Regions from separate parts of the Nocardia lasii genome, predicted to be linked through region 2. Evidence: predicted binding sites of a transcription regulator. Region 2 holds the regulator's gene; the other holds the start of a gene.

Region 1 (6,181 bases), on a different contig from region 2:
CTCGCGGCCGCCGTCATGATCCCCAGCTACACCGTCGACCGGGTCGCCAAGACCCCGCTCGATCTGCGCATCACCACCGTGGCCAAGAGCGTGCCCGGTGAGGAGAGCCTGGTGCTCGACTCGCGTTCGCTCACCTCGCCGGAGGGGTCGGCCAAGGTCGACACCAACGTGCCGGTCGTCTCCCAGCGGTTCCTGACCGTGGAGGAGCCCTCGGGCGCCGACGAGATGACCGTCCAGGCCGGTCAGACCCTGCGTCGCGACGACCGGGACGGCGACAGCGGCATCCTGACCGCCTCGATCGACCGCGTCACCATCGATCGCGTCACCGGTCAGCCGATCGACGCCGCGCCCAACGGTTCGATCGCGGTCACCGTCGACAAGTCGGGCGCCTCGGTGGCCGAGGAGTCGCAGCGTCGCGGCCTGCAGTACCGCTTCCCGATCGGCACCGAGAAGAAGTCCTACCCGTACTTCGACCTCAACGCCCGCGCCACCTACGACATCGATTTCCTCGAGGAAACGCAGATCAACGGCGTGACCGTGTACCACTTCCGCCAGTCCATCCCGGTCACGAACATGTGGGACGTCGTGCAGGCGCCGACCAACAAGCTCAGCCTGCCCGCCGCCAAGTGGGGCCTCGAGGGCGACGAGCCGGTCACCATGACCCGCTTCTACACCAACACCCGCGACCTGTGGGTGGAGCCGAAGACGGGCGCGGTCCTCAAGGGCGGCGAGAAGATCCACCTGTACTACGGCCGCAGCGCCGACCAGGTCGATGTCACCGCGCTGAAGTCGCACATCGTCTTCGACGAGGAGACCATCGACGCGCAGATGGGTGTGACCCAGAAGAGCCTGGACAAGCTCTCGCTCTACGGCAGCACCCTGCCGGTGGTGCTCGGCATCGCCGGCGCGATCGCCCTGATCGCGGGCATCGTCCTCGGCTTGCTCAGCGGGGGTTCGTCGGCCGGTCGCGGCCGCGCGTTCGACCCGCCCACCGAGCGGATCAAACGCAACCCGTAGCACCCGGTAGCACCCACCTCGGCCTCCCCGACACCGTGTCGGCGGAGGCCGAGGTGTTTTCGTTCGCCGTGAGTGAACGCCCTCACCTGCGGGAACAAAGGCCCGGTAGTCCATGTTGAGTCAGCAAAGCTCAACTTTGGAAGGGTCGATATGACTACAGCTCAGAACCTGCCGGTGCTGTTCCTGACCGAGCCGATCGTGCTGCCGGGCATGGTCGTGCCCATCGAACTGGACGAGTCCGCGCAGGCCGCCATCGACGCCGCCCAGGCGGGCAAGACCGGGGCCGTGCTGGTCGCGCCGCGCCTGGACGAGGGCTACGCGTCCTACGGTGTGGTGGCGACCATCGAACAGGTCGGTCGGATGCGCGGCGGCGCGCCCGCGGCGGTATTGAAGGCCGAGCGTCGCGCGCGGATCGGGCACGGGGTGACCGGGCCCGGCGCCGCGCTGTGGGTGGAGGCCGAACCCGTCGAGGCCGTCGAGCCCGACGAGCGCGTGCGCGAGCTCGCCGACGAGTACAAGAAGCTGGTCGTGGCCGTGCTGCAACGCCGCGAGGCCTGGCAGATCATCGACATCGTCAACCAGCTCGACAATCCCGAGGCCGTCTCCGACACCGCGGGCTACGCGCCCTACCTGTCCAACGAGCAGAAGCGCGAACTGCTCGAGACCCCCGACCTCGCCGCGCGCCTGATCCGTCAGATCGAGTGGATCACCGACCATATCGCCGAGGTGGAGGTCACCGACAAGATCTCCGAGGACGTGCGCGACGGGATGGAGAAGTCCCAGCGCGAGTTCCTGCTGCGCCAGCAGCTCAACGCCATCCGCAAGGAACTCGGCGAGGACGAACCCGACGGCGCCGACGACTACCGCACCCGCGTGGAGAACGCCGACCTGCCCGAGAACGTGCGCGCCGAGGCGTTGCGCGAGGTGGGCCGGTTGGAGCGGGCCAGCGATCAGAGCCCCGAGTCCGGTTGGATCCGCACCTGGCTCGACACGGTCCTCGACCTGCCGTGGTCGGTGAAAACCGAGGACAGCAGCGATGTTTCGGCCGCGCGTGCCGTACTCGACGCCGATCACCACGGCCTCGAGGAGGTCAAGGACCGGATGGTCGAGTACCTGGCCGTGCGTTCGCGTCGGGCCGCCCGTGGACTCGAAGTGGTCGGTGGGCGCGGTTCGGGCGCGGTGCTCGTGCTGGTCGGTCCGCCCGGTGTCGGCAAGACCTCGCTGGGCGAATCCGTCGCGAAAGCGTTGGGCCGCAAGTTCGTTCGCGTCGCCCTCGGTGGGGTGCGCGACGAGGCCGAGATCCGTGGCCACCGCCGCACCTACGTGGGCGCGCTGCCCGGTCGGATCGTGCGCGCGGTGAAGGAGGCGGGTTCGATGAATCCCGTTGTCCTGCTGGACGAGATCGACAAGGTCGGCTCCGACTTCCGTGGCGACCCCGCCGCGGCCCTGCTCGAGGTCCTCGACCCCGCCCAGAACCACACCTTCCGCGACCACTACCTCGACCTGGACCTCGACCTGTCCAACGTCTTGTTCATCGCCACCGCCAACGTCATGGACACCATCCCCGGCCCCCTGCTGGACCGCATGGAGCTCATCACCGTCGACGGCTACACCGAGGCCGACAAGGTGGCCATCGCGCGGGACTTCCTGGTGCCGCGTCAGCTGGAACGCAATGCGCTGACGGCGGACGAGGTTTCGATCACCGAGGCGGCGTTGCGTGAGATCGCGGCCAACTACACGCGTGAGGCGGGGGTGCGTCAGATGGAGCGCCTCGTCGCAAAAGCCTTGCGCAAGGCGGCAACTCGGCTGGTCGTCGGCGACGGCAACCCACTCAGCGTGGCCGAGTCGGGTGTCGAGGTCGGCGGCGTAATGGGGTCCGGCGCGAGCCTCGGCAATGGCGCTGGGCTCGGTGACGGCGCTGGGCTTGGTGATGGCGCTGGGCTCGGTGGTGGCGCGGGCCTCGGTGACGCGGACGCGGCCTTGTCGGACTCCACGCTGGTCGACAAGGGTTCGCTCGGCGACGGCGCCCTGCTCGGCTACGACTCGGATCTGGGCTACGACAACGTCATCGACATCGACGCGGGCCCCCAACCCACCGGCCAGGCCACCAACCTGACCATCGATGTCGACAACCTCACCGACTACCTCGGCCGCCCCCGCTTCACCCCGGACTCGATGGAGCGAACCTCCGTCCCCGGCGTCGCGACGGGCCTCGCGGTGACCGGTGCGGGCGGCGACGTGCTCTACATCGAGGCCAACGGCGCCGAAGGCGAACGCTCGCTGACCCTGACCGGCCAACTCGGCGATGTCATGAAGGAATCGGCCCAGATCGCGCTCACCTACGTGCGCTCGCACCTGGAGGAGATCGGCCTCGAACCGAAGGTCCTCGACCGCAATATCCACATCCACTTCCCGGCGGGCGCGGTCCCCAAGGACGGTCCCTCGGCGGGCGTCACCATGGTCACCGCCCTGGTGTCGCTGGCGCTGGGTCGCCCGGTGCGCGGTGATGTGGGCATGACCGGCGAGGTGACCCTCAACGGCAGCGTCCTGCCCATCGGCGGCGTGAAGCAGAAGCTGCTCGCCGCCCAGCGCGCCGGCCTGAAGACCGTCTTCATCCCGGCCCGCAACGAGCCGGACCTGGACGAGGTCCCCGCCGAGGTGCTGGCGGCCCTGACCGTGCGCCCCGTCGCGGACGTGGCCGACATCCTGGCCTACGCGATCGAACCGATCGCCGAACCCGCCGCACCCCCGGTGGCGGTCTCGGCCTGACCCCTGACAACGCGGGCGGATTCACCTCCGCCCGCGTTGTCGCGGTGAACCGCGCCCTTCGGTGACTCGTAGTTGCCTACATGAATCAACCGCTGCGAGTGCTCATCTGCAGTACGCCGATCGCCGGGCACGTCAATCCCGCGATCCCGATCGCGCGGGAGCTCGTCGCGCGCGGTCACGAGGTCCACTGGTACACCGGCGCCCGGCATCAGCGGGCGGTCGAGCGGGCGGGCGCGGTCTACGAACCGATCCGCGACGCCACCGACCCGCTCGGCCGCACCCCCGACGAGCTGTATCCGCAGCGTGTGGGCCTGACCGGCCTGGCCGGGGTGAAGTTCGACATCAAACACCTGTTCCTCGACGAGATCCCCGGCCAACTCAGCGACGTGCGCCGCATCCTGACGCATTACCCCGCCGATCTCGTCCTGGCCGACCCCGGTTTCATGGCCGCCGCGATCCTGCGCGAACTCGACGGCCCGCCCTTCGCCACCTACGGCGTCTCGATCCTCACCATGGCCAGCCGCGACGTGCCCCCGATCGGATCCGGCAAGCTCCCCGGCTCGGCCGCCGCACGGCTGGTGAACCGCCTCATGCTGCCCCTGGTGCCCCGCCTGCTCTTCGGCGACGTGCACCGCCACTACCAGACCGTGCGCGCCGCGGTCGGCCTTCCGCGCACCTCGGCCCCGGTCTTCGACCTGTGCACCTCGCCCGACCTGTACCTCCAGGGCAGCACCGCCTCCTTCGAATTCCCCCGCAGCGACCTCCCCCCGCAGGTCCACTTCGTCGGCCCCCTACTGCCCGACCTGGCCCCCACCGAGCAACTCCCCGCCTGGTGGGACGAGATCGACCGAACCAAACCCGTCGTGCTGGTGAACCAGGGCACCGTCGCCACCGATCTGTCCGACCTGATCGAACCCGCCATGGCCGCCCTCGCCGACGAGGACGTCACCGTGATCGCCACCGGCGGTAGCGCCAGTTCCACACTGCGCCAACCGATTCCGCCGAATGCCCGCGTCGAGGAGTTCGTCCCCTTCGGCAAGCTACTGCCCCTGGTCGACGTGATGGTCACCAACGGCGGCTACGGCGGCGTCCAATTCGCCCTGGCCAACGGCGTACCGCTGGTCGTCGCGGGCGCCACCGAGGAGAAACCCGACATCGCCGCCCGCGTCGAATGGACCGGCGTCGGCGTGAACCTCCGCTGCGGCAACCCGACCCCCGACCAGCTCCGCACCGCCGTCCGCACGGTCCTGACCGACCCGACCTACCGCACCCGAGCCCAAGCCATCCAACGCGAAGCCGCCGCCCTCGACTCGATAACCCGCTCAGTCGACCTCATCGAGGGCCTACACCCCCGAATCCACGCCCACCGCTGACCACCATCGTTCTGCGGCGACCACCGTCACTCCGCGGCAACCATCGACCACGCTTGCGCAGTAGTAGGTTTCGGGGCGATCGCTTCGAACTGGTCGGTGGCGGGTTCCTCGATGGCCGGTTCGTCGGAGGCCTCGTCGTCCACGTCCACGTCCACGTCCGCGTCGTCGTCTTCGTCGTCGGCCAGCCCGTCCTCGGCCAGGTCCTCGGGAACCCCGCGCTCGAGGTCCTGTTCCACGCGCCGGGTGGTCCCCTGGGCGACCGCGCACAGGATCGGCTCCTCGCCCTCGATCTCGGCGTAGACGTCGCAGTGGGTGACGGCCTGGCGGCGGGTGGCGCCAAGGACGGTGGCGTGCACGCGCAGCCGTTCACCCTGGGCGGGGCGCAGGTAGGTGATGGTGAAGCCGCCGGTGAGGATGTTGGGGCCGAGGATGGTGCCCGCGGCGAAGGTGAGGGCGTTGTCGGCGGCGTAGGCGAGCACTCCGCCGTGCACGAAACCGAACTGCTGGCCGTGTTCGGGTTGGATGTCGATCACGAGAGTGGCTGCCCCGTCACCGAATTCGGTGAGTTCGGTGCCGACCAGCCGGGCGAACGGTTGCGCGGCGAGCACCTGGCGCGCCAAATCGAGGTCGAGGATGGTGGCTTCGGTCGGCATCGGGTTTTTCCGTTTCTTCGAGCTCAGTCGTGAACGATCGGCGCCCTACGGATATTGCCACGCCCGGTTCCGCCGGATTGTCGCTGCCTCGAGGTATGACAGAACAGTGCCCCGGTGGCTCCTGCATGTCGATCTCGACCAATTCCAGGCGGCGGTGGAATTCCGGCGTCGTCCCGAGCTGCGCGGTCAGCCGGTGATCGTCGGCGGCGAAGGCGATCCCGCGCAGCCCCGCAAGGTCGTGACCTGCGCGTCCTACCCCGCGCGGGCCTTCGGCGTGCGCGCGGGCATGGCGTTGAAGATGGCCAAGCGCAAGTGCCCGGCGGGCGTTTTCCTGCCCGTCGACATGCCCGCCTACGAGGTGGCCTCCGA
Region 2 (6,181 bases):
TGCGTCATCAGTCTGGCCTCGTCGCCGCCCCGGTGTGATCTCCCTAACACAGCCGCGACCCTGTGTCACAGCTCCCTCCGGCATCGACGCAGGTCAAACCAGTCGAGATCTCCGGACCGTCACGATCACGCATCAGGGGCTGACGTTGAGCGCGCCCGTGGCAAGAATGGCGGGGGAATGTATGTCCGTAGCTGCTGGTTGTGCCGATCAACAACATTGAGCGACCCTGACTCAACTTCGGGTTGACTCGCGGTGGATCTCGAGGGCAAGATTGAGCCCACCACGCTCAGCGTTGCTGTAACTCGAACGTCAAACAGGAGGAAACCACTATGGCTCGTGCGGTCGGAATCGACCTCGGGACCACGAACTCCGTCGTCGCCGTACTCGAAGGCGGCGAGCCGGTCGTTGTCGCGAACTCCGAAGGCTCGCGCACCACCCCCTCGGTCGTCGCTTTCGCGAAGAACGGCGAGGTTCTCGTCGGTCAGCCCGCGAAGAACCAGGCGGTCACCAACGTCGACCGCACCATCCGCTCGGTCAAGCGCCACATCGGCACCGACTGGAACGTCGAGATCGACGACAAGAAGTACACCCCGCAGGAGATCTCCGCGCGCACGCTGATGAAGCTCAAGCGCGACGCCGAGGCCTACCTGGGCGAGGAGATCACCGACGCCGTGATCACCGTCCCGGCCTACTTCGAAGACGCGCAGCGTCAGGCCACCAAGGAAGCCGGCCAGATCGCCGGTCTGAACGTGCTGCGCATCGTCAACGAGCCCACCGCGGCCGCGCTGGCGTACGGCCTGGACAAGGGCGACAAAGAGCAGACCATCCTGGTCTTCGACCTCGGTGGCGGCACCTTCGACGTCTCGCTGCTGGAAATCGGCGAGGGCGTCGTCGAGGTCCGCGCCACTTCCGGCGACAACCACCTCGGTGGCGACGACTGGGACGAGCGCATCGTCACCTGGCTGGTCGACAAGTTCAAGGCGTCCTCGGGCATCGACCTGACCAAGGACAAGATGGCCATGCAGCGTCTGCGCGAGGCCGCCGAGAAGGCGAAGATCGAGCTGTCCTCGAGCCAGAGCACCTCGATCAACCTGCCCTACATCACCGTCGACGCGGACAAGAACCCGCTGTTCCTCGACGAACAGCTGACCCGCTCGGAGTTCCAGAAGATCACCTCCGATCTGCTGGATCGCACCCGCGCGCCGTTCCAGTCCGTGATCAAGGATTCGGGCCTGAACGTGGCCGATATCGACCACGTCGTGCTCGTCGGTGGTTCCACCCGTATGCCCGCTGTCTCGGACCTGGTCAAGGAACTGACCGGCGGCCGTGAGCCCAACAAGGGCGTGAACCCGGACGAGGTCGTCGCCGTCGGCGCCGCGCTGCAGGCCGGTGTCCTCAAGGGCGAGGTCAAGGACGTGCTGCTCCTCGACGTCACCCCGCTGAGCCTCGGTATCGAGACCAAGGGTGGCGTGATGACCAAGCTCATCGAGCGCAACACCACCATCCCGACCAAGCGCTCGGAAACCTTCACCACCGCCGACGACAACCAGCCGTCGGTGCAGATCCAGGTGTTCCAGGGTGAGCGCGAGATCGCCTCGCACAACAAGCTGCTGGGCTCCTTCGAGCTCACCGGCCTGCCCCCGGCCCCGCGCGGCGTGCCGCAGATCGAGGTCACCTTCGACATCGACGCGAACGGCATCGTGCACGTCACCGCGAAGGACAAGGGCACCGGCAAGGAGAACAAGATCAAGATCCAGGACGGCTCCGGTCTGTCCAAGGAGGAGATCGACCGCATGGTCGCCGACGCCGAGGCGCACGCCGCCGACGACAAGGCGCGCCGTGAGGAGGCCGAGACCCGCAACCAGGCCGAGTCGCTGGTGCACCAGACCGAGAAGTTCATCAACGAGCAGAAGCTGAGCGAGGGCGGCGCGCAGGTGTCGGCCGATCAGCTGGCGAAGGTGGAGTCCGCGGTCGCCGAGGCGAAGGCCGCGCTGGACGGCACCGATATCTCCGCGGTGAAGTCGGCCGTGGAGAAGCTGGCCACCGAGTCGCAGGCTCTCGGCCAGGCGATCTACGAGGCCACCGCCGCCGCCGACGCGCAGTCGGGCAACGGCGCGGGTCCGAGCCAGGCCGATGACGATCAGGTCGTCGACGCCGAGGTCGTGGACGAGCCGGTCGACACGGACAAGAAGTGACCGAGGCGAACTCCTCCGAGCAGGAGTTGATCGCCGACATCGTCGAGGACACGGAGGCCGCTGCGGCGGACTCCGCCCCCGTCGATGTCGCGCCGGAAAGCGATGAGCTGGCCGAGCGCACCGCCGACCTGCAGCGGTTGACCGCGGAATACGCGAACTACCGCCGCCGCGTCGAGCGCGACCGGCAGGCCAATATCGATGCCGCCAAGGCGTCGGTGGTCACCGAATTGCTCGCGGTCCTCGATGATCTGGACCGGGCGCGGGCGCACGGCGACCTGGAGACCGGTCCGCTGAAGTCGGTCGCCGACAAGCTCGAGACCGCGCTCACCAAGCAGGGTCTGGTCGAGTTCGGCGCCGTCGGTGACCCGTTCGACCCCACGTTGCACGAGGCCGTGCAGCATGAGGGTTCGGGCGCCGATCCGGTGATCGGGCTGGTCATGCGCAAGGGTTATCGGTTCGGCGACCGCGTGCTTCGGCACGCGCTGGTCGGGGTGACCGACGCCGAGACCGCGGGGGCATCGGACGCAGATGCCGACGCGAACGAGCAGTAGGAAAGGAGGAGATGCCCGGTGAGCCAACGGGAGTGGATCGAAAAGGACTTCTACAAGGAGCTGGGTGTCTCCTCCGGCGCCTCGCAGGACGAGATCAAGAAGGCCTACCGCAAGCTGGCGCGTGACCTGCATCCGGATTCCAACCCGGGTGACACCAAGGCCGAGGAGCGGTTCAAGGCCGTCAGTGAGGCCAACGCCGTGCTGTCGGACCCGGCCAAGCGCAAGGAGTACGACGAGACGCGTCGCATGTTCGCCGGTGGCGGCGGGCGTGGGCGCGGCTACGGCGGCGGTGGCGGGTTCACCCCCGGTGCCGGTGCCGGTGGTGGTTTCTCGCAGGACTTCAATATCGGTGACATCTTCGGTCAGGCCGGTGGCGCGGGCGCTGCCGGGGACGGCGGGCTCGGCGATCTGCTGGGTGGGCTGTTCAACCGGGGTGGCGGCGGCCGGGCGGCGACCCGGCCGCGGCGCGGCGCCGATGTGGAGACCGAGACGACGCTGGGTTTCCGGGAGGCCGCCCAGGGCGTCACTGTTCCGCTGCGGATGACCAGCCCGTCGCCGTGTACGACCTGCCACGGCAGCGGTGCCAAGCCGGGCACCAGTCCGCGCGTGTGTCCGCACTGCAACGGTGCGGGCGTGGTCAGCCGTAATCAGGGCGCGTTCGGGTTCAGTGAGCCTTGCGACGACTGCCGCGGTACGGGTTCGATCATCGACGATCCGTGTTCGGATTGCTCGGGGACCGGTATCCAGAACCGCACCCGCACCATCACCGTGCGGATTCCGCCCGGTGTCAGTGACGGTCAGAAGATCCGGCTGGCCGGTCAGGGCGAGGCGGGCCTTCGTGGCGCGCCGTCGGGCGATCTGTATGTGACCGTGCATGTCAGTCAGGACAAGGTGTTCGGCCGTCAGGGCGACGACCTCACCCTGGTGCTGCCGGTGAGCTACAGCGAACTGGTGCTCGGGACCACCGTGTCGGTGCCGACGCTGGACGGTCGGGTCGGGGTGAAGGTGCCCGCGGGGACCGCCGACGGTCGCATCCTGCGGGTGCGTGGTCGCGGGGTGCCCAAGCGTGGTGCCGCCGGTGGTGCCGGTGATCTGTTGGTCACGGTGAAGGTCGCGGTGCCGCAGTCGCTCGATTCCGATGCCACCGATGCGCTCAAGCGGTATCAGGAGGCGGAGAAGGCCAGCGGTTTCGAGCCGCGGGCCGGCTGGGCCGGTGCGTAGTGTCCGATGATCCGAAGTCCGTTTCGGGTGCGGCCGCGCGTGCCGAGTATTTCATGATCTCGGTGGCGGCCCAGCTGGCCGGTATGCACGCGCAGACGTTGCGTACCTATGACCGGCTGGGTCTGGTCACCCCGCAACGGACTTCGGGTGGCGGTCGGCGTTACTCGGCTCGCGATGTCGAGGTGCTGCGCGAGGTGCAGCGGCTGTCGCAGGACGAGGGCGTCAATCTCGCCGGGATCAAGCGCATCATCGAACTCACCAATCAGGTGGAGGCGTTGCAGCAGCGCGTCGAGGAGATGAGCGCGGAGTTGGAGCGGTTGCGGGCCGGCTATCGGCCGGATCTGTCGCCGCCGCAGCGCAGTACCGCGCTGGTGGTGTGGCAGCCGCGTAACCGTCGTTGACACCAGCGGGCCTCCGGTTCTCGACCATTTCGGTGGGTGGGAGCCGGGGGCCGTTGTCGTTCCGGGCAATCTCGGGCGACTCGCTGGTGACTCTCCAGCAACTCACTTATTCGCGATGTTGCCGGCTCGATGTTGCCGCGCAGGGCGTTGAGGTGGCGAAATATCGCTGACGAGCTCGAAAAGTTTGCTGGGTGGACGCTGAATTCGCCCTGGACGGCGCGTAATTCGGCGCTGTCGGTCAGCCACTCCGAGATTGCTGCCCCGCGTGTCACGGCACGGCGCGTCGGATTGTGGCGGCGGTGCGCCGTAGCGGAGGAGTCGCTCTACCAGCTGCGATAGCACCGAAATGGGTGTTATGCCAGGAACTTTCGAGGTACGTGAGGCACTGTTCACCGTCAATTAACGATCTGTAGGTATGTTTTGGTGAGGCAATCATGAGTCGCACCTTGTTTTTCGAGAATTACACGCGTGATGTTTAAGAGTACGATTCCGAAGCTGGCAAACCTCGCCTAGACTTCTCGCATCGGCTGCTGACGAGTGTTTTCCCAGCCCGTCACTCGCCGGCGCGGCTAGCGTTCGATGGCGAAACGAGGTTGTGACACATATGGATTCGCGGACTGTCGCTTTGATCCGTACTACGTTCAAGGCGGTTGCTGCGGAAGACGGTGGAACCGAGAAGCTGTCGAGGTCGTTCTATTCGATCCTCTTCACCGACTATCCCGGTGTCCGCGACTACTTCCCAGCCGCCATGGACTCCCAGCGTGATCGACTCGTCAAAGCGATCTCCTACACCCTCGACCGGCTCGAGGAGCCCGACAAGCTCCTGCCGTTCCTGGCCCAGCTCGGGCGCGACCACCGCAAGTACGGCGTGCAACCGGCTCACTATGTGGCCGTGGCCAACTCGCTCAAGACCGCGATCCGCGAGTTCGCGGGCACCGAGATGTGGACCGACGAGGTCGCCAACGCCTGGGACGAGGGCCTGGCCACCATCAGCGGCGCGATGATCGCCGCCGCCGACAAGGAGGTCACGCCCGCGGCGTGGTCGGGCACCGTCGTCGAATGCCGCGAGGTGCTGCGCAACCTGTCGATCATCCGCGTCCAACTCGACCAGCCGATGCAGTACGCCGCGGGCCAGTACCTCAGCGTCGAGGTCCCCTCACGCCCCCGCATGTGGCGCTACCTCTCGCCCGCGAATCCGTCGAATGCCAACGGCGAGATCGAGTTCCACATCCGCAGTGTGCTCGGCGGGTGGGTGAGTCCGGCGATGGTCGCGCACACCGCCGTCGGCGACAAGTGGCGGCTGGGTTCGCCTCTCGGCGGTCTCGGCGTTCCCCGCAACACCAAACGCAAGATGCTGATGGTCGGCTGCGGCACCGGCATCGCCCCCCTGCGCGCCCAGATCATGGCGATGGCCCAGCGCCGCGTCAACCCGAAGGTCCACCTGTTCGTCGGCGGTCACCACCCGTGCGACCTCTACGACCTCCAGGTCCTGAGCCAGCTCGCCGTCGCCAACAAATGGCTCACCGTCACCCCCGTCACCGAGAGCGACGAAAACCCATGGTGGTACGTCGATTCCGACAACCCCCACCCCGACCTACCCGGCCTCGAACCCCGCATGACCGGCCAGATCGGCAAGGTGGTCGCCAGCTACGGCCCCTGGTCCGACCGCGACGTCCAAATAGTCGGCTCCCCCTCCATGGTCCAAACCACCAAGTTCCGCCTCATGGCAGCAGGCACCCAAGCCCAATCGATCCGCCACGATCCATTGTTCTGAGAGTCAGCCGACCAGTCAGCGATCGCGTCGTCGTACAGG

What was found. The regulator HspR, encoded in region 2, represses chaperone genes until heat shock. The targets are predictions, from matches to a motif close to ANNTGAGTNNNNNNNACTCANNT.
Region 1: the regulator HspR is predicted to act here: its motif matches at 1,131-1,153, upstream of lon (endopeptidase La).

Annotation. Positions count from the first base shown of each region.
Region 1 covers NZ_JBHSQN010000005.1:106,813-112,993, reverse strand. Annotated here, with positions in the region: gene pgfA (cell envelope lipid trafficking protein PgfA) at 1-1,017, shown strand, start outside; gene lon (endopeptidase La) at 1,168-3,786, shown strand; gene ACFP3H_RS10970 (glycosyltransferase) at 3,867-5,159, shown strand; partial or broken gene ACFP3H_RS10965 (PaaI family thioesterase) at 5,405-5,812, opposite strand; gene ACFP3H_RS10960 (DNA polymerase IV) at 5,919-6,181, shown strand, end outside.
Region 2 covers NZ_JBHSQN010000004.1:42,959-49,139, reverse strand. Annotated here, with positions in the region: gene ACFP3H_RS09735 (dynamin family protein) at 1-38, shown strand, start outside; gene dnaK (molecular chaperone DnaK) at 330-2,195, shown strand; gene grpE (nucleotide exchange factor GrpE) at 2,192-2,746, shown strand; gene dnaJ (molecular chaperone DnaJ) at 2,765-3,967, shown strand; gene ACFP3H_RS09715 (heat shock protein transcriptional repressor HspR) at 4,021-4,368, shown strand; gene ACFP3H_RS09710 (globin domain-containing protein) at 4,973-6,142, shown strand.